Regions from separate parts of the Allobosea sp. FW305-C-101 genome, predicted to be linked through region 4. Evidence: predicted binding sites of a transcription regulator. Region 4 holds the regulator's gene; each other region holds the start of a gene.
What was found. The regulator LexA, encoded in region 4, represses DNA repair genes until DNA is damaged. The targets are predictions, from matches to a motif close to TGTTCNNNNTGTGTTCNG.
Positions count from the first base shown of each region.

Region 1: AC3WMA_RS12495 (helicase-related protein) is a predicted target of LexA. The motif match lies at 4,842-4,859, and genes of this name have one in related genera.
Region 2: AC3WMA_RS20330 (ATP-dependent helicase) is a predicted target of LexA. The motif match lies at 4,886-4,903, and genes of this name have one in related genera.
Region 3: AC3WMA_RS17990 (LexA family protein) is a predicted target of LexA. The motif match lies at 5,058-5,075, and genes of this name have one in related genera.

Region 1 covers NZ_JBYSYT010000002.1:1,010,071-1,017,127, forward strand. Annotated here, with positions in the region: gene AC3WMA_RS12480 (CarD family transcriptional regulator) at 1-119, opposite strand, end outside; gene fdxA (ferredoxin FdxA) at 497-832, opposite strand; gene AC3WMA_RS12490 (RNA-binding S4 domain-containing protein) at 1,001-1,309, opposite strand; gene AC3WMA_RS12495 (helicase-related protein) at 1,433-4,759, opposite strand; gene AC3WMA_RS12500 (MerR family transcriptional regulator) at 5,067-5,486, opposite strand; gene AC3WMA_RS12505 (KpsF/GutQ family sugar-phosphate isomerase) at 5,582-6,556, opposite strand; gene AC3WMA_RS12510 (outer membrane beta-barrel protein) at 6,706-7,057, shown strand, end outside.
Region 2 covers NZ_JBYSYT010000005.1:62,414-69,470, reverse strand. Annotated here, with positions in the region: gene AC3WMA_RS20355 (class I SAM-dependent methyltransferase) at 1-87, opposite strand, end outside; gene AC3WMA_RS20350 (BtaA family protein) at 84-1,307, opposite strand; gene msrB (peptide-methionine (R)-S-oxide reductase MsrB) at 1,547-1,978, shown strand; gene AC3WMA_RS20340 (acyl-CoA dehydrogenase family protein) at 2,068-3,708, opposite strand; gene AC3WMA_RS20335 (alpha/beta hydrolase) at 3,860-4,786, shown strand; gene AC3WMA_RS20330 (ATP-dependent helicase) at 4,918-7,057, shown strand, end outside.
Region 3 covers NZ_JBYSYT010000004.1:99,832-106,888, reverse strand. Annotated here, with positions in the region: gene AC3WMA_RS18030 (hypothetical protein) at 1-62, shown strand, start outside; gene AC3WMA_RS18025 (hypothetical protein) at 147-353, opposite strand; gene AC3WMA_RS18020 (DUF2934 domain-containing protein) at 680-892, shown strand; gene AC3WMA_RS18015 (phosphatase PAP2 family protein) at 934-1,440, shown strand; gene AC3WMA_RS18010 (hypothetical protein) at 1,733-1,966, shown strand; gene AC3WMA_RS18005 (hypothetical protein) at 2,031-2,633, opposite strand; gene AC3WMA_RS18000 (pyridoxamine 5'-phosphate oxidase family protein) at 2,791-3,225, opposite strand; gene AC3WMA_RS17995 (Y-family DNA polymerase) at 3,334-4,620, opposite strand; gene AC3WMA_RS17990 (LexA family protein) at 4,617-5,039, opposite strand; gene xth (exodeoxyribonuclease III) at 5,217-5,987, opposite strand; gene AC3WMA_RS17980 (dienelactone hydrolase family protein) at 6,028-6,669, opposite strand; gene AC3WMA_RS17975 (DUF2171 domain-containing protein) at 6,669-6,908, opposite strand.
Region 4 covers NZ_JBYSYT010000003.1:380,134-387,190, reverse strand. Annotated here, with positions in the region: gene gltA (citrate synthase) at 1-736, opposite strand, end outside; gene gltX (glutamate--tRNA ligase) at 1,271-2,692, opposite strand; gene AC3WMA_RS16545 (ComEC/Rec2 family competence protein) at 2,849-5,140, shown strand; gene lexA (transcriptional repressor LexA) at 5,134-5,847, opposite strand; gene AC3WMA_RS16535 (molybdopterin molybdotransferase MoeA) at 5,928-7,057, opposite strand, start outside.

The DNA of each region.
Region 1 (7,057 bases), on a different contig from region 4:
AAACCCGCGACTTCCTGCTCTTCGATCGCCGTGATCTGACCGACACCATGGGACGGATAGACGACGTACTCGCCCGTCTTGAAACCCTGGCGCACAACAGCTTTCTTCGCAGTGGACATGCCGTTACGACTCCTGACCGGCCCGCTCAACGCGAGCACGTGATGATCTGGTCTCCGGCCGGGTGGCAGGAGACTTTCCGCCTGACGCGACGCTTGGAAAACGCACCGCTTCACGCTCCCTAGTCGATTCTTTCATTGGGCCCCTGACGAGAACGACGGCCGAAGCCCCGGCGCCGTGGCCGGCTCTTCCATCACCTGTGATCTCTTGGGGGCGCCCCGATTGCTGAATCTCGCAGGGGCATGCGGAACGACTTCGACTGGGACTAGCTTGTAACACAAAAAACACGCCGAATCAAAGGTAAACGCCGGGCGGCGCTCCCCTGCAATGGCATGGCGAGGTCGTGGTTAATGCAGCGGGGCGGCGAAAGGCCGCCGGATCAGTCGCCTTCGCCCGGTTCCGGCGAGAGCATCTCGAGCTTGCCGGGCACGCCGTCGAACGCCTTGGCGTCGGCCGGCGGGTCCTTCTTCTGGGTGACGTTCGGCCAGCTCGCCGCGAACTTGCCGTTGAGCTGCAGCCAGCTTTCGAGGCCCGGCTCCGTGTCGGGCTTGATCGCCTCGGCCGGGCATTCGGGCTCGCAGACGCCGCAATCGATGCATTCGTCGGGATGGATGACGAGAAAGTTCTCGCCCTCATAGAAGCAGTCGACCGGGCACACCTCGACGCAGTCCATGTACTTGCACTTGATGCAGTTCTCGGTGACCACATAGGTCATGGGTCGGCCCTTCCAACGCTTCTAAACAGCCTCATAAACCCTTGCCCGGCGCAGGTTTCAAGGTCGTTTTCGTGATCTTTTGCAGAACGATCTGTCATTGCAGAGGCGCTGCGGGGAAGATTTCCCTCCCTGGCCCGATTTCAGCGCTGCTGCAGGTAGGGCGCGGATTTAATCCTCGTCCGCGGCCTCCGCAAGCGACGCATCGCCGCTGCCGCCGTCGAGCCGCTCATAGAGCTGCTGGGCCACCGTGAAGGAACCGCGCCGCTCCGCGAAAGCCAGGACCCTGACCACCACCGTGGCATGAGGCAGGGCGAGCGTCAGCACCGCCCCGATCCGGATGCCCTGCGCCGGGTTGTCGCAGCGGCGCCCCTCGATGCGGACATGACCGTCCTCCACCAGGCGCACGGCCGCCGGGCGGTTGCGGGCGAAGCGCGCGAACCAGAGCCATTTGTCGAGACGCTGACGATCGTCCTGCAAACCGCCCGCGCCTCCCTGGAGCATTTTCGAGCGAAGTGGGCACCGGTTCGCGTGAAGAAAATGCGATGAGACAAAAAGCCGAAGCCATTCCGTGGTTTGGAGAAACGCGGAATGGCTCCGGCTCTAGTTCTTGCTGCCTTCGAGCTGGGCCTTGAGGGCTGCGAGCTTGGCGAAAGGCGAATCCGGGTCCGGCTCGCGATTGGCCGGGCGCGGACGCTGCGTCTGCTGGAAGCGCTCGGCCCCGCCCCGCTCCTCACGACGCGGGCCACCGGGGCGACCATCGCGCTTGAAATCGGGGCGCGGACCGCGATTGCCTTCGGGACGGTCCTGCCGCTGCGGCCGGTCGTCGCGGCGCGGCCGCTCATCCTGACGCGGACGCTCCTGGCGCTCTTGGCGCTGCGCCGGAGCGCCCTCGCCGGCGGCAGCAGCCGGCCGGTTGTCGGGGCGTCCGTCGCGACGCGGGCCACCGGGACGGGCTTCGCGCTGCGGCCGGTCGCCGCCACGGCGCTCGCCACCCTCACGACGCTCACCGCCTTCGCGGCGACCGCGCGGATTGCCATGCTCCGGCCGGCGTCCGCCCTGATGGCGATGCGGCCGCCAGACCTCGATCAGCTCGGGCTCGGCCGGCGCGGCTTCAGTGGCGGGAGCTTCCTCGCCAACGACTTCGGCAGAAGCGGTCTCCTCGGCCGCGGCGGCCGGAAGCGCGACCATCGCGTCGGCCGGCACCGGCTCGCGCGCCGCGTCTAGCTCCGCCTCGGTCAGGATCGGCGTATCCGCCGTTTCGACGGCGGGCGCTTCGACGACAGGCGTCTCGTCCTCGGCCAGCCCGTCTTCGTTCAGCACGGTCGCCGGCTCGCTCGGGCCCTCGGTGTCGGCGGTCGCCTCGACGGCATCGCCCTCAGCGGAAGCCGCTTCCGTTTCAGCAGCGGCGACAGGCTGAGCCGGCGCGGTCGCGGCCGGGGGCACCGCCAGCGGCACGGTGATCGCCGGTCCCGGGCGCTTGACCGAGACATAGCCGAGCGAACGCAGGATCGAGGCGAAATCCTCGCCCGCACAGCCGACGAGCGAGGTCATCGCACCGGTGGCGACGAAGCCGTCCTGATCGGCGGCGCCGACGGGCGGCGTACCTTGCGTGACACCGGGACGATAGGCGATCGCCGGGCGGATGAGGTCCGCAAGGCGCTCGAGGATGTCGACGCGCACCGCCCGCTCGCCGCAGACGCGGTAGCCGGCAGCACGGTAGAGCCCCTTCGGCACGGCCTTGTCGACCGGGAAGGAGGTCCGGCCCGAGGCCGCGAGATGGGCGATATCGTCGAGCCCGGCCGTCTCCGGCCCGCCATGCTTCAGCGCCCAGAGCTGGGCGGCGAGCGCGCGTGGCGCCGGCTTCAGCAGCGCGGGCATATAAATGTGGAAAGCGCCAAAGCGGATACCGAGCTGGCGCAAGGCCGCCCGGCCTTCCTGGTCGAGCGCCTTCATCTCCTCGCCGACCTTGGAACGCTCCAGCACGCCGAGCGCCTCGGCCGCCTGATAGGCGATGCCGCGCGCGATGCCGGTGACGTTCTCGGCCGCCTCCAGAACCTGCACGGCGCCGAGCAGCTTGGTGATGTGATTCTTCAGCCAGAGATTGAGCCGGCCCTCGACCTGCTCGCGCGCGGGACCGCCGAGATGCTCTTCCACCAGCAGGCGCAAGCGCGGCTCCAGAACCTTCTCACCGGCGGTGAGGCGCGCGACAGGCTCACCGGTCCAGCGCACCAAACCGTCATGCGACAGCACGAAGGCATCGTCGCCCGCCAGCACGACGCGCGCCGCCCGGGCCTCGATCTCCGAACCGAGCGCCTTCATCGCCGCCAGGTTCAGGGCCTTGACCTCCGACCCACCCGCCTTCGGGTCCGCCGTGAAGCGGAAGCCCTGCAGCATTCCCACATGCTGGCCCTCGACGAGCACGTCGCCCGTCGCGGTGACCTCAGCCTCCAACATCGCATTCTCCCGCAAGCGGCGCATCAACACGCTGGTGCGCCGATCGACAAATCTATGGGTCAGCCGCTCGTGCAGAGCGTCCGACAGCTTGTCCTCTACAAGACGCGCCATGCCCTGCCAATGCTCTGGATCAGGCAACCAGTCAGGACGGTTCGCGACATAGGTCCAAGTCCGCACCTGTGCGATCCGCGCGGAGAGCGTATCGATCTCGCCATCGGTGCGGTCGAGCGAGGCCAGTTGAGCGGCATACCAGTCGGCATCGAGCCGGCCATGGCGCATCAGCCTGAGATAGAGCGTGGACGCGAGATCGGCATGCTGCATCGGGGATATCTTGCGATAATCCGGCAGCCCGCAGACCTCCCAGAGCCGTTCGACCGCGGCGCGGCCCTGCGCCAGCCTCGCGATCTCCGGGTCGCGCGCCAGCACCTCCAGCGTCGTCATGTCCTCGGCGATCAGCGCCCGCGTCAGCCCCTGTTCGGACGGCTGAAGATTCAGCGTGTTCAGCAGGCCACCGACCGAGCGCAGGTCGAGATCGGAATTGCGCCACTGCATCTGGCGGATCGGCTCGAAGCGGTGATTCTCGATCGCCTCGACCAGTTCGGCATCGAAAGGCGGGCAGCGTCCGCTGGTGCCGAAGGTGCCGTCCCGCAGATGCCGCCCGGCGCGCCCGGCGATCTGGCCGAACTCGGCGGGATTGAGCTTGCGGTAATGATGCCCGTCGAATTTCTTGTCCGCCGCGAAGGCGATGTGGTTGACGTCGAGATTGAGTCCCATGCCGATCGCATCGGTGGCGACGAGATAATCGACATCGCCGGATTGGTATAGCTCGACCTGGGCGTTGCGGGTCCGGGGCGAGAGCGCGCCCAGCACAACGGCCGCCCCGCCCTTCTGCCGGCGGATCAGCTCCGCGATCGCATAGACCTCCTCGACCGAGAAGGCGACGATGGCCGAGCGAGGCGCCAGCCGCGTGATCTTGCGGTCGCCGGCGAAGGTGAGCTGCGACAGGCGCGGACGCGTGACGACGTTCACGCCGGGCATGAGCTGCTCGATCAGCGGGCGCATCGTCGCGGCGCCGATCAGCATGGTTTCGGCCCGGCCGCGCCGGTTCAGCAGGCGGTCGGTGAAGACATGGCCGCGGTCGAGATCGGAGGCGAGCTGGATCTCGTCGATGGCGACGAAATCGACCGCGAGATCGCGCGGCATCGCCTCGACCGTGCAGATCCAGAAGCGCGGCCGCTCCGGCTTGATCTTCTCCTCGCCGGTGACGAGGGCGACGGCTTGCGCACCGACCTTGTCGACCACGCGCTGATAGACCTCGCGCGCCAGCAGGCGCAGCGGCAGGCCGATCATCCCGGTGGGGTGGGCGACCATGCGCTCGATGGCGAGATGGGTCTTGCCGGTATTGGTCGGGCCCAGCACGGCCGTGACGCTATTGGCGCGGGCAGCGGGCGGCAGCGAACGGAAAGGAAGCAAGGCGAAGGAGCCGATCTTCTCGCCCGCCCATGCGGGCGGGAGCGTGGACGGGGTTGATGCAGATCCTAGAAGCGGACCCGACAAGAACGAGTCTGGAACGAAGCGGGGCCGAATCGCTGACTCCGGCAGAATCGGGTTTTGTTCCCTTTTCGGAATCCGTCCCCCGGCGGCATGGGCCATGTCGTCATCGCGCCCTCCCGGATTGGCGTGGTGAGGCGGCACGCAACGCCGCCCGGCAGGAACCTATTTAAGCCTTTTCGCCCCGGAGACGAGAGGCAAGGCAGATTTCGGGCCTGCGCCTAGTGCTTCAATGATGGGCGTGGTCGCACTGGCCGTGATCGGCCAACGCCTCGATGATCGCGCAGTCGCAGGCCGCAACCCCGCCCGAGCAGGTCGTCGCGATCCGCTCCAGCTCCTTCTCCAGCGAGCGCAGTTTCGCGATCTTGTCGCGAACCTCGTCGAGATGGGCGACCGAGATCGCATGCGCCTCGTCGCAGGCCATGCCGGGCGTGTCGGAGAGCTTCAGGAGCGTACGGATGTTCTCGACCGCGAAGCCGAGATCGCGCGCATGCTTGATGAAGGCGAGCCGCTCGGCGTGGCGCCGGCCATAGCGGCGCTGGTTGCCCTCGGAGCGTTCCGGCGGCGGCAGGAGCCCGACCTGCTCGTAATAGCGGATGGTCTCGACCTTGACCCCGGTGCGATCGGCGAGCGCTCCAATCGGCATCACGCGTTCGAGCTTGCCGGCAAGGGTCATGGCAGCACCTCTAAAGCTGTAGTCTCTACAGATTTAGATAGCGCGATGCTGTCGCGTTGCAAGCCCGATCAGGCGACGCCCATCGCCAGCAGGTCGTGGACATGGACGAGCCCGGCTGGGCGGTCTTCACCGTCGACCACGATCAGCGCCGTGATCCGGCTGCGATTGACCAGTTCCAGCGCCTCGACCGCGAGCGTATCGAGCCCGATGCGGCGCGGGTTCGCGGTCATGATGTCACGCGCCCTGAGCGAGGCGCCACCGCCCATCGCCGCCTTGCGGCGCAGGTCGCCATCGGTGACGACGCCGGCGAGCTTGCCGTCCAGATCCATCACCACGGCGCAGCCGAAACCCTTGTCGGAGATCATCGCGATGACGTCCGGCAGCAGCGTGTCGAGCCCGATCAGCGGCAGGTCGGCCCCCCGATGCATGATGCTCTCGACCGTCTTGAGCTGTGCGCCGAGCTTGCCGCCGGGGTGATAGACAAAGAAATCCTGCCGCGAGAAGCCGCGCGCCTCCAGAAGCGCCACGGCCAGCGCATCGCCCAGCGCCATCTGCATCGTCGTCGAGGTCGTCGGGGCGAGCCCGTTCGGGCAGGCCTCCGTCGCCTTGGGCAGGACGAGCGCGATGTCCGCCTCCTTACCGAGCGTGCTCTCGGCATTCGCGGTGATCGCGATCAGCCCGACGCGGAAGCGGCGGGTGTAGCCGACCAGCGCGGCAAGCTCGACCGCCTCGCCCGACCAGGACAATGCGATCACCACATCCTCGGGCTGGACCATGCCGAGATCGCCATGGCTCGCCTCGGCCGGATGGACGAAATGCGCGGGCGTGCCGGTCGAGGCCAGCGTCGCCGTGAGCTTGCGCCCGACATGGCCGGACTTGCCCATGCCGGAGACGATCACGCGGCCGCTCGAGGCGCGGATCATCGCGATGGCCTCGGCGAAAGGCTGGCCCAATCCATTCGCCAGCGCATCGTGGAGGGCGTCGAGACCGGCGCGTTCGGTGGCGATGGTGCGAAGGGCGGAGTCGCGGATATCGGCTGTCATGGCCGGCGCTGTAGCACGGCGGCGCCAGCCATTTCCACCATCTGCCGATAGGCCCGGCCCGCGTTGACGGCTCCTTAACCCTGTTCGTTCTAACTCCGTTAACCATGCGCGCCACCTGCGCGCCCATCACCTGGAGCCCTGCGACGCCCGTGTCCGGCCGCGCGACGACCCTGCTTCTGTCCGGCACGGCCCTGGCCGCGCTGGCACTCGCCTGCGCAGCGGCGCAGGCGCAGCAGATGCCGCGCGCCAATCTGAGGACCGGCACGCCCACTTACGTCGCGCAGCAACCGGCAACGCCCCAGCCTGCCCTCTCGCCGGCAACGGCCGAGCCGGAAGCCATTCGCGATCCCGCTGGCCTGATCCAGCGACAGGGTTCGGCCGTTTCGGGGCGGCAGCCACCGCGCGCTAGCCAACCGATTCAGGCGCCGGCACTGCGCGGCGTCACCCAGCGCCAGTTCCGTCCGCCGCAGCCGGCGGTGACGACCGTGCCGCCCCCACCTC
Region 2 (7,057 bases), on a different contig from region 4:
GGCATCGTAGATATGGCGCTGGTGCCGGTAGATCCGGTCCATCAGCCCGGCGGCTGAGCCTCCCGCCGGTGCCTCGGCCGCGCTCACAGGGCCTGCCCCTTCAGCACATAGAGGTGGAAACCGCCATAGATCGCCGAGCGATCCTGCCGGCAGAGTTCGCGGCTCTGTTCCTCCTCGTAATGCCACTGGTCGAGGATCGCGGCCGGCACACGTCCCGGCAGCAGGCGCTCGTCGGCGGCGGTGCGGAAGATCACCCGCGCCCCCGGCCGGGCCGTGCGCGTGATCTGCGACCACAAGGTCGTGAGATCGGCATCGTTCATCCAGTCCTGCGCATCGAGCAGCACATAGGCGTCGCAGCTCTCGGCCGGCTGGTCTTCGAGGAAGGCCGTGACCGCGCTCTGGCGATAGGACACGCCGGGAGCACGCTCCTTCACCGCCGCGAAATGCTGCTTCTGGAGATAGGGCGGAAAGGCTGCATCCGGCCCCTCGCCATAGCGCCGGCCGAAAGCCTGCTGGGCGAAATAATTGTCCTTCAGATCGAAATCGCAGGCGAGGCGCTCGAGCCTGAGCTTCAGCGCGCCCAAGATGCCGTCCTCGCCATCGGCGGCCAGCGCCTTGTACTGCGCCGGCGGGATGCCGAGCCCGTAGAGCGAGGCCGGCTGGCGCACAAGCCAGCGCACCAGCTTGCGCTCGAAGACCGGCGCCAGATGCTTGTCGTAGAGCGCGCGCTGCTCGGCCATGTCCCGCGCTGCCAGCATCGCCTTGGGATTGCCGCCGAGCAATCGCGCCAGCACATGGCCGGTGCCGATGAAGCGGCCGAGCAGGCCATAGCGATGAAACCCCTTGGCGAAGAGATTGATCCGGCGCCGCCCGTTCAGCCCCCGCCCCTCCCAGTATCCGCGCGAGACGGCATCAAGATGATCAGCAATCTCGCGATCGTAGCGCGCGACATTGGAGCGATCCCTCGCCCGGCCGAAGAAGCGCAGGAAATCCTCCTGGCTTTCGATTCGCGCCAGCGCGGCGAGCTTGAGGCGGCCGAGCGCGATGTGCGTGGCGTTGAGATCGACCGCGCTGACCTTGATCGGCGCCGCGGTGAGATAGGACAGGATGTTGCAGGAGCCGGAGGCGATCGCCACGACATGGTCGCCGGCCTTGAGCTCAAGCGCCGCCATGTCGACGACCGGGTCTTCCCAGATCTGCGGATAGACCAGCCCCGAGAAGGCGCGTGCGAACAGCCATTCCAGCATGCCGGCCTTGGAGAGCGTCTTGCTGCGGCGGACCGCTTGCCCGAGGCCCGAGCTCGTCATGCGGCGGGCCGCGCGTGCCGTTTGCGTCGCCTGTTCCGTCACCGGTTTTCCTCCCTTTGCGGGTGGCCGGGCTGCTAGAGGAGTCGCGTGACGGTCAGGTGACGGCTTGCGCTTCTCCGCCACGGCATCGTGAAAATGCCTGCGGCGTCCGGGGCTGAAATCCGGCACGGGAGACGCCATATTGGGCGCTCGAAAGCCGATTAGGCGCTCCCGCCAGGAAGGAGATCGCAATGGGTCTGATGAGCATGTTCGGAGCCGAGAAGAAGCAGGACGAGAGCTTCCCCTTCCAGCTCACGGACGCCGAATGGCGCGCGCGCCTGACGCCGGAGCAATATCGCATCCTGCGCGGCCACGGCACCGAGCGGGCCGGCTCCTGCGCGCTCAACTACGAGAAGCGCGCCGGCACCTTCTCCTGCGCCGGCTGCGACCAGAAGCTGTTCAAGTCCGGCAAGAAGTTCGAGAGCGGCACCGGCTGGCCGAGCTTCGACCAGCCGCTTGAGGGCTCTGTCGGCACAACGGAGGACCGCAGCTACGGCATGCTCCGCGTCGAGGTCCACTGCGCCAATTGCGGCGGCCATCTCGGCCACGTCTTCCCGGACGGCCCGCCGCCGACCGGCCTGCGCTACTGCATCAACGGCGAGGCGATGACGTTCGAGCCGGAAGCGGCGTGAGGCACACGCGTCATGCTCGGGCTTGACCCGAGCATCTCGTGACGGAAAAGCGATGCAGAGATGCCCGGGTCAAGCCCGGGCATGACGTTTCAGATAGCGGGTACCGCTCGCCGCGCCAATGCCGCCGCATCGACCGCTGGCGGCAGGTCGCCGAACTGCCCCGACCAGCCATCACCAAGCCGCGTGGCAATGAACGCATCTGCCACGACGTTCGGCGCGAAGCGCAGCAGCAGCGAGCCCTGCAGCAGCAGCGCCAGCCGTTCCGTCAATCGCCTTGCCTGCCCCTCGTTGCGCATCAGTTCCGGCAACTCCGCCTCCAGCCGCTTCAGCGCCGCATCGTAGCGCCGGTCCGCGCCCGCAGCCGCCATCAGCTCAGCCCGCAGCACCTCGACCGCCCCCTCCTCGCGCGCCAGCGAACGCAGTACATCGAGGCAGATGACGTTGCCCGAGCCTTCCCAGATCGCGTTGAGCGGCGCCTCCCTGTAGAGCCGCGCGATCGGATTCTCCTCGATGAAGCCGTTGCCGCCATGGCATTCCAGCGCCTCGGTGACCACGGCCGGCGCCCGCCGCGTGATCCAGTATTTCGCGATCGGCGCCCCGACCCGCGCCAGCAGTCGCTCGCTTTCCGACGCCTCCTGCCGGTCGAGCGCCGAGAAGAGCCGGAAAGCGAGCCAGGCCGCCGCCTCCGCCTCGATCGCAAGATCGGCCAACACGTTCTGCATGATCGGCTGGTCGATCAGCGCCTTCTGGAAGGCACGGCGATGCTGGGCATGATGCGCCGCGAGCGAAACCGCCATCCGCATCAGCCCGGACGACGCAGCCGCGATATCGAGCCGCGAGTTATGGTTCATCGACAGGCCCGTGCGGATGCCCCGGCCCGGCTCGCCGATGAGATGGCCGATGGCCCCCCTGAACTCGACCTCGGAAGAGGCATTCGAGCGATTGCCGACCTTGTCCTTGAGGCGTTGGATCGCGACACCGTTGCGCGAACCATCCGGCAGCCAGCCCGGCACGACGAAGCAGGAAATGCCCTCACCTGTCCGCGCCAGCGTCAGGAAAACGTCGGAATGCGGCACCGAAAAGAACCATTTCCGGCCATGCAGCGAGAAGGTGCCGTCGCGATTATCCTCGGCCACCGTCTGGGTCTGACGCAGGTCGGAGCCGCCTTGCGTCTCCGTCATCGCCGTTCCGACGGTCGCCCCGGTCTTGAGATGCGCCGGCCCCTGTCGCCGATCGTAGCGATTTGAGGTGACGAGAGAGCCCCACTGCTCCCAAAGCAGAGGGTCCTGCTTCAGCACCGGCGCGGCGGCATAAGTCATGCTGATCGGACAGCAGATGCCGCTCTCGGCGCCATACCAGAGATATTGCAAGGCGGCGCGGGCGACCTGCGCACCGGGGTCCGGCCGGTTCCAGGCGAGCGCATGCGTCTCCTGTCCGATGGCGAGCCCCATCAGTTCATGCCAGGCCGGATGGAAGGTGATCTCGTCGATACGGTTGCCGAAGCGGTCGAAGGCCTTGAGTTCAGGCGTATAGCGATTGGCGAGATAAGCCAGCTCCTGCACCCGCGCCGAACCGACCGTCCGCCCTGCCTCATGCAGCCGTTCGCGCGCCCAATCGGCCCCGAAGGCCGAGACGATGCCGGGCAGCACTGGATCGGTGGCGAAGGCATCGTACGCCGCCAGCACCGGCACCTGATTGGTGACCTGCTCGCCGTGCGATCGCTGCGCCATGGCCTTCTCCTCCAGCTCTGCGAACAATCCTGCCGTTAACCACCAGACTATGCCGCCCTCAGCCGTTTGCGAATCCGCCCGATTGCTGCCCCGGTTCCCACCGCACATCGTCCCGCGCACCACGATCGGCGCGCGACGACGGAGACCCAACGTGCGACGCCCCCTCCCGAATATGTTGCTGATCGCCCTCATCGCCGGCTTCGGCGTCTCCGCCGCTTCGACGGCCGCCCGATCTCAACCGGCCCTGAAAGTGCAGCCGGGCGAAGGCCGCCCCTACGAGATCGCCGACAGCGAAGTCTGGGACGTGCCCGATCCGGTCTCGCGCCGCGGCTATCAGGTCTTCGTCGCCTTGCCGCCCTCCTATGCGAAGGAGCCGCAGCGACGTTACCCGGTGCTCTACGTTACGGACGCCGATTATGCCTTCCCGATCCTCCGCCAGATCAGCCGCCGCCTGAACCTTGAAGGACCCAAGGTGGAGGAATTCATCCTGGTCGGGCTGTCCTATGCCAAGGGCGAGGATGGCGCTGTCAGCCGCCGGCGCGACTACACGCCGACGCCGAATGGACCAAGCACTGCGTCGGCCGGCGCGGTCCATGGCCAGGGGCCGGCGTACCAAACCTATCTGCGCGATCAGGTGAAGCCGTTCATCGCCGCCCGCTATCGGACCGATCCCGCCAGAGCGCTCTTTCTGGGCCACTCCTACGGCTCGCTGCTGGGCGCGCAGATCCTGTTCACCGAGCCCGGCCTGTTCAGCGGCTATATCCTCGGCAGCCCCTCGCTCTGGTACGACAAGCGCCATGCTCTGGGACTGGAAGCGCGCTATGCCGCCGGGAACAGCGACCTGCCGGCCAAGGTCTATCTCTATGTCGGCGCCTATGAGGCACAACGCAAAGGCGACCGGCGCTACAGCCAGACGGTCGACATGGTCGCCGACAACCGGGCGCTGGAGGCGGCGTTGCGCAGCCGGAAGTATCCAAATCTGACTCTGAAGTCGGTCGTCTTCGACGATGAGGATCACCTCACCGTCGCACCGCGCGGCTTCACGCAGGGCCTGAAATACCTGCTGCCAGCGCGCTGACCGGCGAACAGGGGCATGCTGCCACCTCCCTGTGGAACGGGATATAAAATGATCGCTCCGGCAGGGCGCAATCCTGACAGCGACGCCCTATATTCGCCGGAGAACGAATCACGCACGAGCAGCGCACACCCTTGTCCGACGCAGACCCCTTTTCCGCTCCCCCGCCCCGCCCCGGCGGCCTCGCCGCGCGCGCTGCCGCGCAGCCGGCGGCCGGCTATCTCGCGGGTCTGAACCCGGAGCAGCGCCAGGCGGTCGAGGCGACGGACGGCCCGGTTCTGGTGCTCGCCGGCGCCGGCACCGGCAAGACCCGCGTACTCACCACCCGCATCGGCCACCTGATCTCGACCAGCCGCGCCTACCCGTCCCAAATCCTCGCCGTGACCTTCACCAACAAGGCGGCGCGCGAGATGAAGGAGCGCGTCGCCCATCTCGTGGGCCCGGTCGCCGAGGGCATGCCCTGGCTCGGCACCTTCCACTCGATTTCGGCCAAGCTCCTGCGCCGCCATGCCGAATTGCTCGACCTGCGCAGCGATTTCACCATCCTCGACACCGACGATCAGATCCGCCTGATGAAGCAGGTCATCCAGGCGGAAGGCATCGACGAGAAGCGCTGGCCCGGCCGCATGCTGGCGGGCTTCATCGACAGCTGGAAGAACCGTGGCCTCGCGCCCAAGGACGTTCCCGCCGGCGAGGCGACCGTCTTCGCCAATGGCAAGGGCGGCAAGCTCTACGCTGCCTATCAGGAGCGTTTGACCGCGCTGAACGCCGTCGATTTCGGCGACCTGCTGCTGCATTGCCTGACGCTGTTCCGCGACTATCCGGACGTGCTCCAGACCTATCACGACCGCTTCCGGTACATCCTCGTCGACGAGTACCAGGACACCAACACAGCGCAGTATCTCTGGCTGCGCCTGCTGGCCCAGGGCCGCCGCAACATCTGCTGCGTCGGCGACGACGACCAGTCGATCTATGGCTGGCGCGGCGCCGAGGTCGACAACATCCTGCGCTTCGAGCACGATTTTCCGGGCGCGACCGTGATCCGGCTGGAGCGCAACTACCGCTCGACCGGCCATATCCTCGCCACCGCCTCCAAGCTCATCGCCCGCAACGAGGGCCGCCTCGGCAAGACGCTGCGCACCGAGGATGCGCTTGGCGAGAAGGTCACCATCACCGGCGCCTGGGACAGCCAGGAGGAGGCCCGCCTGATCTCCGACGAGATCGAGGCGATGCAGTCGAAAAAGCATAACCTCGCCGAGGTCGCGGTGCTCGTGCGCATCTCCGCCCAGATGCGCGAGATCGAGGAGCGCTTCGTCCAGGCGGGCGTGCCCTATCGCGTCATCGGCGGCCCGCGCTTCTATGAGCGCGCCGAAATCCGCGATGCGCTGGCCTATCTGCGCTGCGTGGTGTCGCCGACCGACGATCTCGCCTTCGAGCGCATCGTCAACGTGCCCAAGCGTGGCCTGGGCGATGCGACGGTCCAGCTCCTGCACAACCATGCCCGCGCCACCGGCTTCTCGCTGATGCAATCGGCCCGCGCCGCCGTCGAGAGCGACGAGTTGAAGCCCAAGGCCCGCACGTCCCTGCGCGAGCTGGTCGATGCCTTCGGCCGCTGGTCCGCCCGCGCCGAGCATATGCCGCAGGGCGAGCTCGCCGAGCTGGTGCTGGAAGAATCCGGCTATACCGAGATGTGGAAGAAGGACCGCTCGGCCGATGCCGCCGGACGCCTGGAAAACCTCAAGGAACTCGTCCGCTCGCTCGACGAGTTCCCCGACCTGCCGGCCTTCCTCGAACACGTCTCGCTGGTTATGGATGTCGGAGACGGCGAAGCCGAGGCGCGGGTCTCGATCATGACGCTGCACGCCGCCAAGGGTCTGGAATTCGACACGGTCTTCCTGCCCGGCTGGGAGGAAGGCCTGTTCCCCAACCAGCGCGCGCTCGACGAGAGCGGCCGCGCCGGGCTGGAGGAGGAGCGCCGCCTCGCCCATGTCGGCCTCACCCGAGCCCGCAAGAAGCTCAAGCTCTATTTCGCCTCGAACCGGCGCATCCACGGCCTTTGGCAGACCAGTCTGCCCTCCCGCTTCATCGACGAACTGCCGGAGGAACATGTCGAGGTCGAGCAGGCCCCGACCAGCTATTCGCAGGGTGGCTACGGCGCCTCGCGCTTCGACCGGATGGAAAGCTTCGGCTCGACCTACAACACGCCGGGCTGGCAGCGCGCGCAGGAGAACCGGGCGAAGAACGGCGGCGGCAGCGGCTTCTCCGAAAGCGGCC
Region 3 (7,057 bases), on a different contig from region 4:
TGATCGGTGGGCTCTTCCTGGTCGCGATCGCTTGGATCGTCGTCCACTACGCTTCGCGCTAGGTCGACAAAGCAGCAGCCCGCCATCGTCATGGCGGGTCTACAACAACCCGCTGCGTCGCTGGAAGAAGGGTGGGGCTTGGGCCCTCACCACACCAGCGTCGGCAGCAGATATCCGAGGAATGCGAAGACCGACAGAGCCGCGACCAAAATGACGGCCGCTCGCAGACGGCTCAGCGCCAGACGGGAACCGTCCGCCTCGACGAGCAATTTGAGCACGCCACGCAGAGGAGAAAATCGCGGGCCGCCCAATGAAGGTCTCTGGGCAGTTTTGGGGGCTTCTTCCTCGGCCAATTCAGTCGTCCTTATTTGGTCTTCGTGGCGGCCGAATGCTCCGGGGATCGTTCGATCACCTGGGATAAGGTCAACTGTCGCCGTTCACCTCCAGTTCCGGTCTGCTCAACGTCCAGCGAAAGCGGTGGCGCCGCCACCCGTCGCTCGACAAGGGCGCCGCGCGCGAAGCGACGGCCCCCGCGAGCGGGACTCTCAAGTTCTGGCAGATGGCTGTCAGGGATTGGGCAGCGCCGCATTCGCAACCCGTCGGCAAGTCGGTATCAGCAGGCGGAACCGTAAGTCCAGCGAGGGCGTTTTCAGCCGCGAACACCCTTGGGACGACACCGATGGACCACGACGCAGACCACGCAGAAATCCGCAGGCTGGCTTACCAGATTTGGTTGAAAGAGGGGCAGCCAGACGGGCGAGACCGAGAGCACTGGGTCGCAGCCAAGGCTGCGTGGGCCATGCAGAGGCACGGGCTGAGCGATGCCAGCGAGCAGCAGGCCGGCGCGGGCGCCGAAAAGTCCATTCGCAAGCCGCGCTCGAAGAAGAGCTGAGTCGCCGTCTGGTGCCGCGCATCGCACTGCCGGTGTATGGAATGGATCGCGCAATCACGCGAGCCGCCCGGCTGCCTCCATCGAGTGCGCGTGTCGCCTTCTCTCTCGGGTGGCTAGCCGATGCGCGCGTGCTGCTGGGAGGGGGCGCACTTTGGCTTCTGGCGACGCCGGGCCAAAGCGCTGCCCGCAGTGATGCTGTTCGCTTCATGACGACTATCGCGGCCACTACCGCCTTGCACCATGCCGTCAAGCGGATCGTCGACCAGATACGGCCTGACCGAGTGATTGGATCCGGGCGATTGAAGACCGGTCGATCGCTTGACGCGATGCCTTCGGGCCACGCAATGCATGCCGGTGCAGTGGCGGCCCTCTTCAGTGACCGCGTGGCTCGTCCCGCGGTTTTGTGGTCGGCTGCTTTGGGTCTGGCGTCAGCCCGGGTGGCAATGCTCGCGCATTGGCCCTCGGGCGTAGCGCTGGGGTTCCTCGGCGGAGTGGCCGTCGCGCGTTGCACCAGGTGGGTTAGGCGCTCTCACTCTCGGAAGCCATGACTGCGACGACGCAAGTCGCCGCGATGATGAGCCACGCCAAGTCGCCGACCCAGGGAGCGCTCATAGCGGGGGATGCCAGAACAGAGGTGATGCCCACTATGGAGAACAGCGCCGAAAGAAACGAAAGACGCAACATTTTCGCCTCCACTTTGAGCGCATGACCGCGGCTTGAAAACGCTGGTTCCCAGAGCCCGCCAAGGAATTTTCGAGCCGCGGCGGATGGCGCTGGCGCGCGAGGGGAACTCTGACTGGGGCGGCCGGTTGTGATCAGCCCAGCTTTCGAGGTCTCCGCATGAAATCGCTTCTTCTTCTCGCCGCTGTCTCGATGGGCTGGAGCTCGTTCGCCCACGCAGCCGCGCCTCAAGGTGAGGCCGAGGTTCCTGTTCTCCGGGCGGCCGCAATTCCCCTCAAGGTGTGCGCGACCCCGGTGGTGGTGGATCCGCTGATCGAACATCCGCTCGGGTCGCACTCCATGCCGACCAGGGAAATCAACCAGCTCCGTATCGAAACACCTTTGGCTGATTGAAACCGCGAGCTGGCTGCTCATCCGACGTGTGATCGCCGTCGCTCCACGCGCCGCCACTGGAGCGCTAACGAAGCAGTCCCTCAGCATCGAATTCATCCCAGCCGGCTAGGTCCGGCGGGACTTCGTCGTTCGGGCTGCTGACGGCCTTCCGCGCTTTGCGAGGCCGTTTGCTCGCGCGGGTCTGCGCCGCCTTTCCCGCGGCACGCCGCCTGTTCTCCGCTGCCGCGGCGATATCCTCTTCCCGCCAGATCCCTGTCAGTCCGCTGTCAAGGACATGCTCAATGAAGCGCGGCTCGAATACGTGGAATGTGACGGCCTTGGCGCGGCCACGCAGCTTGACCGTTTTGGTGCCCGCGCTCTGAAGGCGACCGTCGTCGAGCCATTTGTGGCGCTCGCGAGACGAGATGGCGAGAATGTCCTCAGCTTCGCTCGGGAGGACAGGCAACGCAGCGATGCCGGCCAGTGTCTCGCCGACGATCGCTGAAAGCGCGTCGAATTCCGCCGCGTCGGCGCCCGGCGAATCAAGTGTTACCTTGCCGGCTTCGACCTTCAGGCATTTCTTCCATGCCCAAGGCAGTCGACGTTTGATTTCGCGTTCGATCCCCTTTGCGCGAACCGACGATCCCAAGGTGACGGACGAAGGAAGAGGCCACTCGGCCAGCTGCATTGCGATGCGCTTCACATGATGCTCGGCTCAGGCTTGCTTACTGCGGGTCGACCTCGACGCAGCAAAGCTCTGCCCCTCGGCGCCGGCAAAACCGAAGGCTGGGGATTCGGGCACGGCGGCTGAGGGACCGCAAGCTCGCAGCGCTGGGCGGAAGCGGTCAGACCGCGACCTCTCCCTCGTCTTCACCGTCCCAGTAGTGCATGCGCGACGCGTGCACCTGAACCAGGACGATGCCGGGGGTCTCAATGCCCTGCGGGAACCAGCGCTCCATGTCGTCGACCCAGTGCTCTTCGAAAGCGACCCGGTCTTTGGTCAAGCTGGCTTTGCCCTCGATGCCGATGAAGATGCCTGGCTTGCCGAGCAGGCTCTTGTCGCCTGAGAAGGTTAGGCCGACCTGATCGGTGGTTTTGATGTCCTGGATGAACCGCGCATCATCATAGGCGAAGAACCAGGAATCCCCGTCGTAGTCGACATCGCGGTTGTTGCTCATCGGCCGGCTGGAAAGCTTGCCACCCTCCGTCACGGTCGTGAGCATGCAGAAATCGATCTCCTTCATCTTCTCCGCGATGTCGGTGAGTGTGAGCTCGCCCATGGTATCCTCCAGCATGGTGACCGCTTTCGATGGAGATCGAACGGGCGGGCCAAGGTCGTGTTCCCTTCGGTGCGATCCCGTCCGGCTCGCGACGGACCTCGCGGCTTCTCAGTGGGCGCGCGAACCAACGACGGGCACGTCGCCGAGCCGCGTGGTGTAGTGCGGCGAACGGCGGTCGAACTTGGTGGCCCAGGCCTTCCGCTGGTTCGCCACCCCTGCCGCGGCCGGAAACACGGCACCCCGGCCGTGCTGGCTGTTGCAGGCGTCCAGCGCCGCCATCAGGCGTCCCGACTTCTCCCGATCGAGACTGCCTATCAGCGCGCGCTGCGAAGCTTCGAGGGGAACCAGGTCGACCGTCATGAGACCGGCCTTGGCGTAGCGATATCCCGGCTTCCAGATCCGTCGCGCCCCCCATTTGGCTGCCCTGACAAGCACCAGCGTGTCGTTGCTGGCCTCTGGGAAATCCACCGTGGTCGAGACCGAGCGCGCGGGCCCGCCGTCGAATGGCGAGGTGTGGTAGAAGACGGTGACGTGGTCCGTCGCGAGCCCGTGGTGCCGAAGCTTCTCGCCCAGGCGCGTGGCATGCGACGCGATCGCTTCCTGCATCATCTCCAGGCTGTCGACCCGCCCGGCAAAGGAACGCGTCACGGCGCAGCCCTTGCGGGTCGGCGCGACGGCCTCGAGGTCGACGCAAGGGTGCGCCCGCAGCTCCTGGATGATCCGCTCGCCGACGACGGTCAGCGTCTGACGCGCTAGTTTCGGATCGAGTGCGGCGACATCCGCCGCGGTCTGGCAGCCGAAGGCCTTGAGCTTGGCCTGGCTGGAAGCCCCAATGCCCCAGACGTCAGCGAGCGGCATGAGGCGGAGCCACTCCTGGCGGGCCTCGGGGCTGGTCAGGTCGCAGACCCCGCCGAGCTGCGGGGTGCCTTTGGCGATCTTGTTGGCGAGCTTGGCGAGTGTTTTCGTCGGGCCGATGCCGACGCAGGTCGGAACGCCGGTCCAGGTCGAGACGGTCGAGCGTAGGTCCTTGGCCCAGTCCAACCGGCGCTCCGGCTCCACCGGCGTCGCGTCGAGGAAGCTCTCGTCTATCGAGTACACCTCGATGTCGGACGCGAACCGCTGGTAGACGGTGTTCATCCGCCGGCTCATGTCGCCGTAGAGGGTGTAGTTCGAGGAAAACACGACGATCCCCTCGCGCTTCACCAGGTCGCGGATCGTGAACATCGGGGCGCCCATCCGGACACCGAGCGCCTTAGCCTCGCTGGTGCGCGCGACCGCACAGCCGTCGTTGTTCGACAGCACGATTACCGGCCGGCCCTTGAGCTTTGGGTCGAACACGCGCTCGCACGAGCAGTAGAAGCTGTTGCCGTCGATGAGGGCGAAGCTCGCGGTCACCGACGGAATCGCCGAACGCTGTTGGTAACGACGCCGAATATCTCGATGTCCGCATCGGGGCCGGGGTCGTAGTCGGGATAGCGGCGGTTTCCGAACGCGAGGCATGATCGCCCCCCGAACACGCGGAAGATTTTGACCGACCGCTCGCCGTTGACATCGACGACGACCGGATCGCCGTCGTGCGGCCGCAGGCTGCGATCGACCGTGATCAGGCTTCCGTCGAAGATGCCGGCGTCGATTGCGCTGTCGCCGGCGACGGTCATGATGAAGGTCGCTGGCGCGTTCTGGATCAGTGCACGCGACAGGTCGATCGGGGCGTCCAGGTAATCGTCGGCCGGCGAGGGGAAGCCCGCGCGGACTGGCTGCCGGTAGACTGCGAGGAAAGCCGGAGGACCGACGACGGCCGGATGCGTGAGCATGATCGCGTTCTCTTTGATGAGAACATAATAAGAACACTAGCCGCCCGATTCCTGTCAACGCGGATTCGCCCGGGTGCTCCGAAATTCAGCGCACAAAAAGGGGAGAACCTTCCCAGCGGTGTGCGCGGGATGCTCGCCAGCCGTCAGTCCGCGATCGAACGAGCTCACGGTGTTGGCCTAGAGCTCAATCATCACCGGCGCGTGGTCGCTGGTGTGCTCCCAGCCGCGCGGCGAACGCCGAACCTCCGCCCGCTTGAGCGTATCGGCCAGCGCGGGGCTCAACAGGAAGTGGTCGATCCTCAGCCCAGCATCGCGTTCGAACGAGTTCCGCCAGTATTTCCAGAACGTGTAGATTCGTTCCTCGGGGTGAAGGTGCCTGACGGCGTCGACCCAACCCTGTTCCAGGAGGTTAGCGTACGCCTTCCTCACCTCGGGGCGAAAGAGAGCGTCCTCTCTCCAACGATCGGGCGCATAGACATCGAGCTCCGTGGGCATGACGTTGAAGTCACCAACAAGCGCCACCGGCACGTCGAGCGATAGCAGCTCCTCGGCGTAGCTCTGCAGCCGCTCGAACCAGCGAAGCTTGTATTCGAACTTCGGGCCAGGGGCCGGATTGCCGTTGGGGAGATAAACGCACCCGATGAGCATTCCGCGCGCCGCGGCCTCGATGTATCGGCTATGACTATCGTCGGGATCGCCGGGCAAGCCTCGGCGCGTCAGGACTAGTGGGCTGCCGCGCTTCGCAATGATGGCGACGCCGTTCCAGCTCTTCTGGCCCTGCCAAACTGCCTCATACCCCACTTGCTGCAACTCCCGCTCTGGGAAGCGGGAGTTGGGACATTTCAGCTCCTGCAGGCAGACCACGTCCGGCTTGTCCTGCTTGAGCCAGCGCAGCAAAACCGATAGGCGGCCGTTGATACCATTGACGTTGTAGGTGGCAATCTTCACCGGCGCCTGCCCTCACGAACCGCTTTCCCGGCCAAGCCCGTCACAGGCGTTCCCGCAAGAACGCCTGCGTCTTCGCTATCGCGTCAGGCCAGCTCGCGACGGATAGTCCGTGTCCTTCGCCTCGATAGATGTGGCTCTGGACGTGGCCTCCATTGCCCTTGATCAGCTTCTCGATCGCGACTGCGTTCGACAACGGAACAATGCGGTCGGCATCCCCGTGCAGAATGAGCGTCGGTGGTAATGATGCCCGCTCTAATCCAGGCGGGAGGAAGCCGAAGAAGTCGACAACGGCCTTGATCCTGCTGTCGCGAGCGGCGAGTGCCAAAGCCAACGCTCCGCCGAGCGAGAAGCCGACAACGGCGAACCGATCCTGTCTTTCGACCTTGATGGCCTCGATCGCTTCGAGCCAGATCGGAAACTTGGTCTTGATCTCACCGTAGCGGGCTAGGCGATCACCGGTGGCTTCGAAATACCGGGGTAGCCAGACGGTGTAGCCGGCAGCGGCGATCATCTCCGCGGCGAACTCGTATCGACCGCCGTTGGTCAAGCCATCCGAGCCGTGGAGAAGGATGACGCTGCGCCCAGGACCTCTCGGACCGAAGCGATCGACTGCGATGCTCGCGTGAGCCGGGCCAGCGACGATTGCCGCGCCTGCGCCTGCCACGAAATGGCGTCTGTCCATTATTCGGCCGCCTCGGACCATCGTTCTTTAGCTTCAGCGGCCGGGACGATCAGCTTGATGGTGTCGCCCTCGAGACCGATGACGAGCCCCAGGTCGATGTAGTGGTGAGCGCCGCCCGACTCGGGATCATTCTTCTTGAGTTTGATGAGCTGGCCGCTGAGAGCGTCGACGGTTCCGACGTGACCTCCATCGGATCCGATCACCCGTTGGCCATCCCTGATTTGCTCGACGAACATCATCGCTGGATTTCCTTCCTGAAGCTGTGCCGGAGCAACGGAGCGTCGCGTGCGGAGGTTCCGGCCGGCGCAGCGGAACCATCGCTCGCCCGCGAAGTTTGCAGCGGCGGTGTGGTTCGTCAGGACAGGCGTGATGGGTGCGGACGGATTTC
Region 4 (7,057 bases):
CCGAGGAACCGGCGAGGCGGACCGTCGAGGTCGAGGCGTTCTGCTCGTGGTCGGCATGCAGGATGAAGATGCGGTCGAGCGCGCGCGACAGGACGGGATTGACCTTGTACTCCTCGGCCGGCACCGCGAAGCACATGCGCAGGAAGTTCGAGGTGTAGTCCAGCGAGTTCAGCGGGTACACGAAGGGCTGACCGACCGAGTACTTGTAGGCCATCGCGGCCAGCGTCGGCACCTTCGCGATCATGCGCATCGAGGCGATCATGCGCTGGTGCGGGTCCGAGATGTCGGTCGAGTCGTGATAGAAGGCCGACATCGCGCCGATCGAGGCGACCATCACCGCCATCGGGTGCGCGTCGCGGCGGAAGCCCTGGAAGAAGCGGGCCATCTGCTCGTGCACCATGGTGTGGCGCGTGATGCGATAGTCGAAATCGGCCTTCTGGGCGGCCGTCGGCAGCTCCCCGTAGAGCAGCAGGTAGCAGGTCTCGAGGAAGTCGCCATGCTCGGCGAGCTGATCGATCGGGAAGCCGCGATAAAGCAGGATGCCCTTGTCGCCGTCGATATAGGTGATCTGCGACTCGCAGCTCGCCGTCGAGGTGAAGCCGGGATCGTAGGTGAACATGCCCGTTTGGGCGTAGAGCTTGGCGATGTCGATGACGGCGGGGCCGACCGACCCCTCCTTGATCGCCATGTCGACGGTCTTGTCGCCGACCTGGAGCTGGCTGTTACTTCCGCTCATCGATACCGATCCTTTCAAGGCTCGCTGCTGTTCAGCCCTGGTTTCGCCTCTCCGCGCTTTCGCGCCGGGCATCTCGCATCCGAAGGCCGCGATGTGACGGGCACATGTCGAAAGGAGACGGGAAGAGGCGGTCCATGTGACTGATTTACAAGCAATATTCGTGCCCGCCGCGCTGGCGCGCTGCAATGCACTTGCGCGTCACTAGACCATTTGCGCAGTGCATTCAACCGAGCCAAAAGGCGGTTGGAGCCGCGCTGCGCTCATATCTGCGCGAGCGGGTGGTTCACGCCCGACGAAGGCGCTTCCGGCCCTGCGATTTTCTTGGACTTGGGGTGATTGAAAGCGCCGTCGCGGCGAACCCGGCGGCCTCGCGCCACCGGCTTGTCATTCCGGGGCGCGCCAAAGGCGCGAACCCGGAACCCACGACTGGACGAGGCGCCTGATGCCGGGTTGCTGGCGTTCACCCAGTCGTGGATTCCGGGTTCTTCGCTACGCGAAGCCCCGGAATGACAAGGGGGTCTTGTTCGCGCCTGCTCAGGCGGCCTGATCGGCGAGCCGCGCCAGCGTCTCCTCGCGGCCGAGAACGGCCATGACGTCGAACAGGCCCGGCGACATCGCACGGCCGGTCAGCGCGGCGCGCAGCGGCTGCGCCGCCTGGCCGAGCTTCAACCCGCTTTCCTCGACATAGGCGCGAACCGCCGCTTCCAGCGGGGCCGGCGCCCAGTCATCGACGGCGGCGAGCTTTTCCGCGATCTTCGGCAGGCGCTGGCGGGCGGCTTCGTCGAGCAGGCCCTTGGCCTTGTCGTCGAGCTGGAGCGGGCGCTGGGCATAGAGATAGAAGGCGCTGTCGAGCAGTTCGATCAGCGTCTTGGCGCGCTCCTTGAGGCCGGGCATGGCGGCGAGGAACTTCGCTTCCAGCTCCGGCGAGAGCGTGGCGCCGAGCCCGCGCGCCGGCCCGATCTCCGGCAGGATGACCTTGAGCGCATCGAGCAGGTCCTGGTCGCTCGACTGGCGCATGTAGAGCCCGTTGAGGTTCTCCAGCTTGGCGTAGTCGAAGCGCGCCGGCGAGCGGCCGATCGAGGACAGCTTGAAAGCGTCGATCATCTCCTGCGTGGAGAAGACCTCCTGGTCGCCATGGCTCCAGCCCAGCCGCACCAGATAGTTGCGCAGCGCCGCCGGCAGGTAGCCCATCGAGCGATAGGCATCGATGCCGAGCGCGCCATGGCGCTTCGAGAGCTTGGCGCCGTCCGCGCCGTGGATCAGCGGGATATGCGACATGCTCGGCACGTCCCAGCCCAGCGCGTCGTAGATCTGCGTCTGGCGGGCAGCGTTGGTCAGGTGGTCGTCGCCGCGGATGATATGGGTCACGCCCATGTCGTGGTCGTCGACGACGACGGCGAGCATATAGGTCGGCGTGCCGTCCGAGCGCAGCAGCACGAGATCGTCGAGATTCTCGTTCTGCCAGACGACGCGGCCCTGGACCTCGTCATTGACCACGGTCTCGCCGGTCTGCGGCGCCTTGAGGCGGATGACCGGCTTCACGCCTTCCGGCGCGGTCGCCGGGTCGCGGTCGCGCCAGCGCCCGTCATAGCGCAGCGGCTTGCCCTCGGCGCGCGCCTTCTCGCGCATCTCCTCGAGCTCGGCTTGAGACGCGTAGCAGTGATAAGCCTTGCCGGCGGCTAGCATCTGCTCGGCGACCTCGCGGTGCCGGGCGGCGCGCTGGAACTGGTAGACGGTCTGGCCGTCCCAATCGAGGCCGAGCCATTCCAGCCCGTCGAGAATCGCGGCGATGGCGGCATCGGTCGAACGTTCCCGGTCGGTATCCTCGATGCGCAGCAGCATCTTGCCGCCTTGCCGGCGGGCATAGAGCCAGTTGAACAGCGCGGTCCGGGCTCCGCCGATATGGAGGAAACCGGTGGGCGAGGGCGCAAAGCGCGTGACGACGGCGTTGCTCATGGGAGGGAACTCCGGCCGGGCGGCGCAGGGCCGTACGGGGCAAGACAGGGAAAGGGGCCAAGTCGTGACATGACAACCGGCGCGCGCCCTGTAACATGGCTTGGCCGGAAAGGTTAAGCGGACAAATCGCAGCGCCGGCAGGGTGAGGAGCGGGCGATGCAGCCGGCACCGCCGGGGCAGGGGCAGCAGAGTGGCCGGCGCGGCGCACGCGCCGATGCCTTGCCGGCTCGCCTTGGCGTTTTCGTGCCGCTGTCGGCGAGCCTGCGCCCTTTGCTTCGAGAGCTTTGGTTCCGCTTGCAGCGAGGCTTCGCGCTGGAAGCCGAACGGCGCAGGCCCTTCCTCTGGCTGCCCATCGCCATGGGCGTCGGCATCCTGCTCTATTTCGCCGCTGATCGTGAGCCGGCATTGTGGGCGCCGCTGCTCGGCCTGGGCCTGAGTGGTGTGGCTGCCTTCGCCCTGCGTTTTCGCCCTGTGGCGTCGATGGCCTGCCTTGCGGCAGCGGCCGCCTTTCTCGGCTTTGCCGCCGGTGCCTGGCGGACGGCTGATATCGCGGCGCCAATGCTGGATCGGCCGCGCATCGGCAAGCTGACCGGCTTCGTCGAGAGCGTCGAGGCGCGCGACAGCGGCGCGCGGCTCGTCGTGCTGGTGACCGATCTCGCCAATGTGCCCGTTGATCAGCGGCCGAAGCGGGTCCGCGTCAATATCCGGCAGGGCTCGGTCGCAGCCGGAGACCATATCGTCGCGACCGCGCGCCTGCTGCCACCGCCAGGGCCTGCGCGTGCGGGCGGCTATGATTTTGGCCGCGATGCCTTCTTCCGCGGGATCGGCGCCGTCGGCAGTGTTTCCGGCAAGATTGCCCTAGTGCCGGCGCCTTATCCGATGCCGACGCGCTTAGCGATCGACGTGATGATCGACCGCGCCCGCAACGCCCTGACCAAACGCATCGCCGAGGTCGGAGGCGGGCAGGGCGGGGCCATCGCCGCCGCCCTCGTCACCGGCAAGCGCGGCCTGATCACCGAGGCCACCAATAACGACCTGCGTGCCGCCGGCATCTACCACATCGTCTCGATCTCCGGCCTGCACATGGTCCTCGCCGCCGGCACGATCTTCTGGCTGGTGCGCGCGCTGCTCGCCCTGTCGCAGACGGCCGCGCTGCACTGGCCGGTCAAGAAGCTCGCCGCGGTCGCGGCCGTGATCGGCGCGACCGCCTATTGCATCTTCTCGGGCAGCGATGTCGCGACCGAACGCTCGCTGATCATGACGCTGGTCATGCTCGGCGCGATCCTGGTCGATCGCGCGGCGCTGAGCATGCGCAATCTCGCGCTTGCCGCGATGATCGTGCTGCTGCGCGAGCCGGAAGCGCTGCTCGGGCCGAGCTTCCAGATGTCCTTCGGTGCGGTTGCGGCGCTGATCGCCTTCGCCGAGCGCTGGGAGAGACGAGACCGCAGCGAGCCGCCATCGGCATTGCCCTGGCCGCTCGGGCCGATCTGGACGGCGGCGCTCGGCATCCTCGTCACCACCATGCTGGCGACCGCCGCGACCGCACCCTTCGGCGCCTATCATTTCCAGACCTTCAACCCCTTCGGCCTGCTCGGCAACGCCATGGCGCTGCCTTTCGTCTCGCTCTTCGTGATGCCGGCGGCCGTGTTCGGCGTACTCGCCTATCCGTTCGGGCTGGACTGGCCGGCCTGGGCCCTGATGGGGCTTGCCTCCGATGTCGTGCTCAAGGTGGCGCATTGGGTCGCGACCATCGACCATTCCACCGTGACGGTCGCGGCCTTCGGCTCAGGCGTGCTGGCCTGTTTCGCTGTGGCTTTGCTCTGGCTGACGCTCTGGACCACGGCCTGGCGCTGGTTGGCGGCCGTGCCGCTCATCCTCGGCGTTGCCATAGCCGGCAAGCCGGAGCGGCCCGAGATCCTGATCGAGCGCGACGGCTCGGGGCTGGCCGTGCGCGGCCCGGACGGGCGCCTCGCGATCGCGGGCAAGCCCAGCCGCTTCGTCCTGCAGCAATGGCTTGCCGCCGATGGCGACAGCCGCTCGCCCGACGATCCGACGCTGCGTACCGGCGTCAGCTGCGACCGGTTGGGGTGTGTCGCGCAGACAGCCGACAAGCGCACGGTCGCCTATACGCGCGAGCGCCTCGCCATCATCGAGGATTGCCTGCGCGCCGATCTCGTCGTCACCGCCATCCCATGGAGCGGGGCTTGCAAGGCCAGGCTCGTCGAGCGCATGGCGCTATCACGCGATGGCGCGACCTCGCTCTACCGGACGGCATACGGGTGGAGCAGCCACATCTCGGAGCCAAATGCCGCCGAACGCCCCTGGAGCCGCCGGCGCGAGCCGCGCCCGGCGGAATCAGCCGCACGGCCGGGTGGTCAGTCTCCAGCCGTACAACCTGCGTTGCCCGTCGATAGCGAGCCTGATGCCGATGTCGAGCGTCTTCAGTAACGCCGCATCAGGTTGACGAGGCGGCCCTGGATCTTGACCCGGTCGGGACCGAGCACGCGGGTCTCGTAAGCCGGATTCGCGGCTTCGAGCGCGATCGAGGAACCACGCTTGCGCAGGCGCTTCAGCGTCGCTTCCTCGTCGTCGATGAGAGCCACGACGATGTCGCCGGTATTGGCCGTGTCCTGCCTGCGGATGACGACCGTATCGCCGTCGAGAATGCCGGCCTCGACCATCGAATCGCCGCGCACTTCCAGCGCGTAATGCTCGCCGGAGCCGAGCATGTCGGGCGGCAGCGAGACGGTGTGGCTGCGGCTCTGGATCGCCGAGATCGGCGTGCCCGCCGCGATGCGGCCCATGACGGGAATCGCGATGGCATGCCGGCTGTCGTCCTCGACGGCTGTGGGCCGAGGCTTGGCGACGCTGGGCTGCGCACCGAGACCACCCTGCACCACGGCCGGATTGAAGCGGGGGCGCGGCTGCGGGGCGCCAAGACCGTCCGGCATCTTGATCACTTCGAGCGCGCGCGCCCGGTTCGGCAGGCGGCGGATGAAGCCGCGTTCCTCCAGCGCCATGATCAGGCGGTGAATGCCGGATTTCGAGCGCAGGTCGAGCGCATCCTTCATCTCGTCGAAGGAGGGTGGGACACCGCTCTCGCGCAAGCGTTCCTGGATGAAGCGCAGGAGTTCGTGTTGCTTGCGTGTCAGCATGGTCGCCGCCAGCCCCTCAAAGCGCAGATTCGAAACAAAGCACGAACACCATACGCGTTCTGCTTGTGTTCTGCAAGCTGCTACCGCAAGGGCAGGATATGGCAGGTATCGCCCTTCTTCGTCGGGGCGGCATGGGCCGGACGGATTGTTAACGCTTGCGCCCGTGCCAGCGTGCCGAGCATCGAGGAGTCCTGCCGGTCGAACGGCGTCGCCACCCAGCCTTCCGGCGTCAGCGTGAGCTCCGAGCGCAGGTAGTCCTCGCGCTCGTCGTTGCCTGGCATGTCGCGGCCGAGAATGGCGGGGATGCTGCGGTCGCGATCGGCATCCGAGATGCCGAGCAGCGCCTCGATCAAGGGCAGCACGAAAAGATGGCCGCAGACGATCGAGGAGACCGGATTGCCCGGCAGTCCGACCACGACCATCCGGCCGAGGCGCCCGGTCATCATCGGCTTGCCCGGCCGCATCGCGATCTTCCAGAAGCCGAGGGTCATGCCGGCGCGCGTCAGCGCCTCCTGCACGAGGTCATGCGCGCCGACCGAGGCGCCGCCCAGCGTGATCAGCACATCGGCATCGGCCTCGCGTGCCTGCGCGATCTTGGCTGCAAGGTCGGCATGATCGTCGCGGGCGATGCCGAGATCGAGTACGACGCCGCCGGCCTTCTCGACCAAGGCGGCCAGCGAAAACGAGTTCGATGCGACGATCTGGTCGCGCCCGACCGGTTCGCCCGGCGCCACCAACTCGTCCCCGGTGGCGAGGATCGCGACCAACGGCTTGCGTCGAACCGGCAGGGTCGGATGCCCCATCGCGGCGGCAAGCCCGAGCGCCGCGCTGTCGAGCACGCGGCCGGCTTGCAGCAGCACGTCACCTTCGTGGAAGTCGAGCCCCGCGGCGCGCAGGAACTTGCCCTTGGCCGGCGGCACACGGACGCGAATGGTTGGGCTGTCGACGCCATCGGCGTCTTCCTGCATCAGGATGGTGTCGGCTCCATCAGGCATCGGTGCGCCGGTGAAAATGCGCACGGCCTGTCCCGGCCCGACCGATCCATCGAAAGCCCGGCCGGCGGCGGATTCGCCGATGACCGAGAGCGAGACGCCTTCCGCCATCTCGTCGCCGCGCACGGCGTAGCCGTCCATGGCCGAATTGGCGAAGGGCGGCTGGGTCCTGAGCGCCTTGACCTCGCCGGCGAGCACCCGCCAGGCGCATTGCGCCA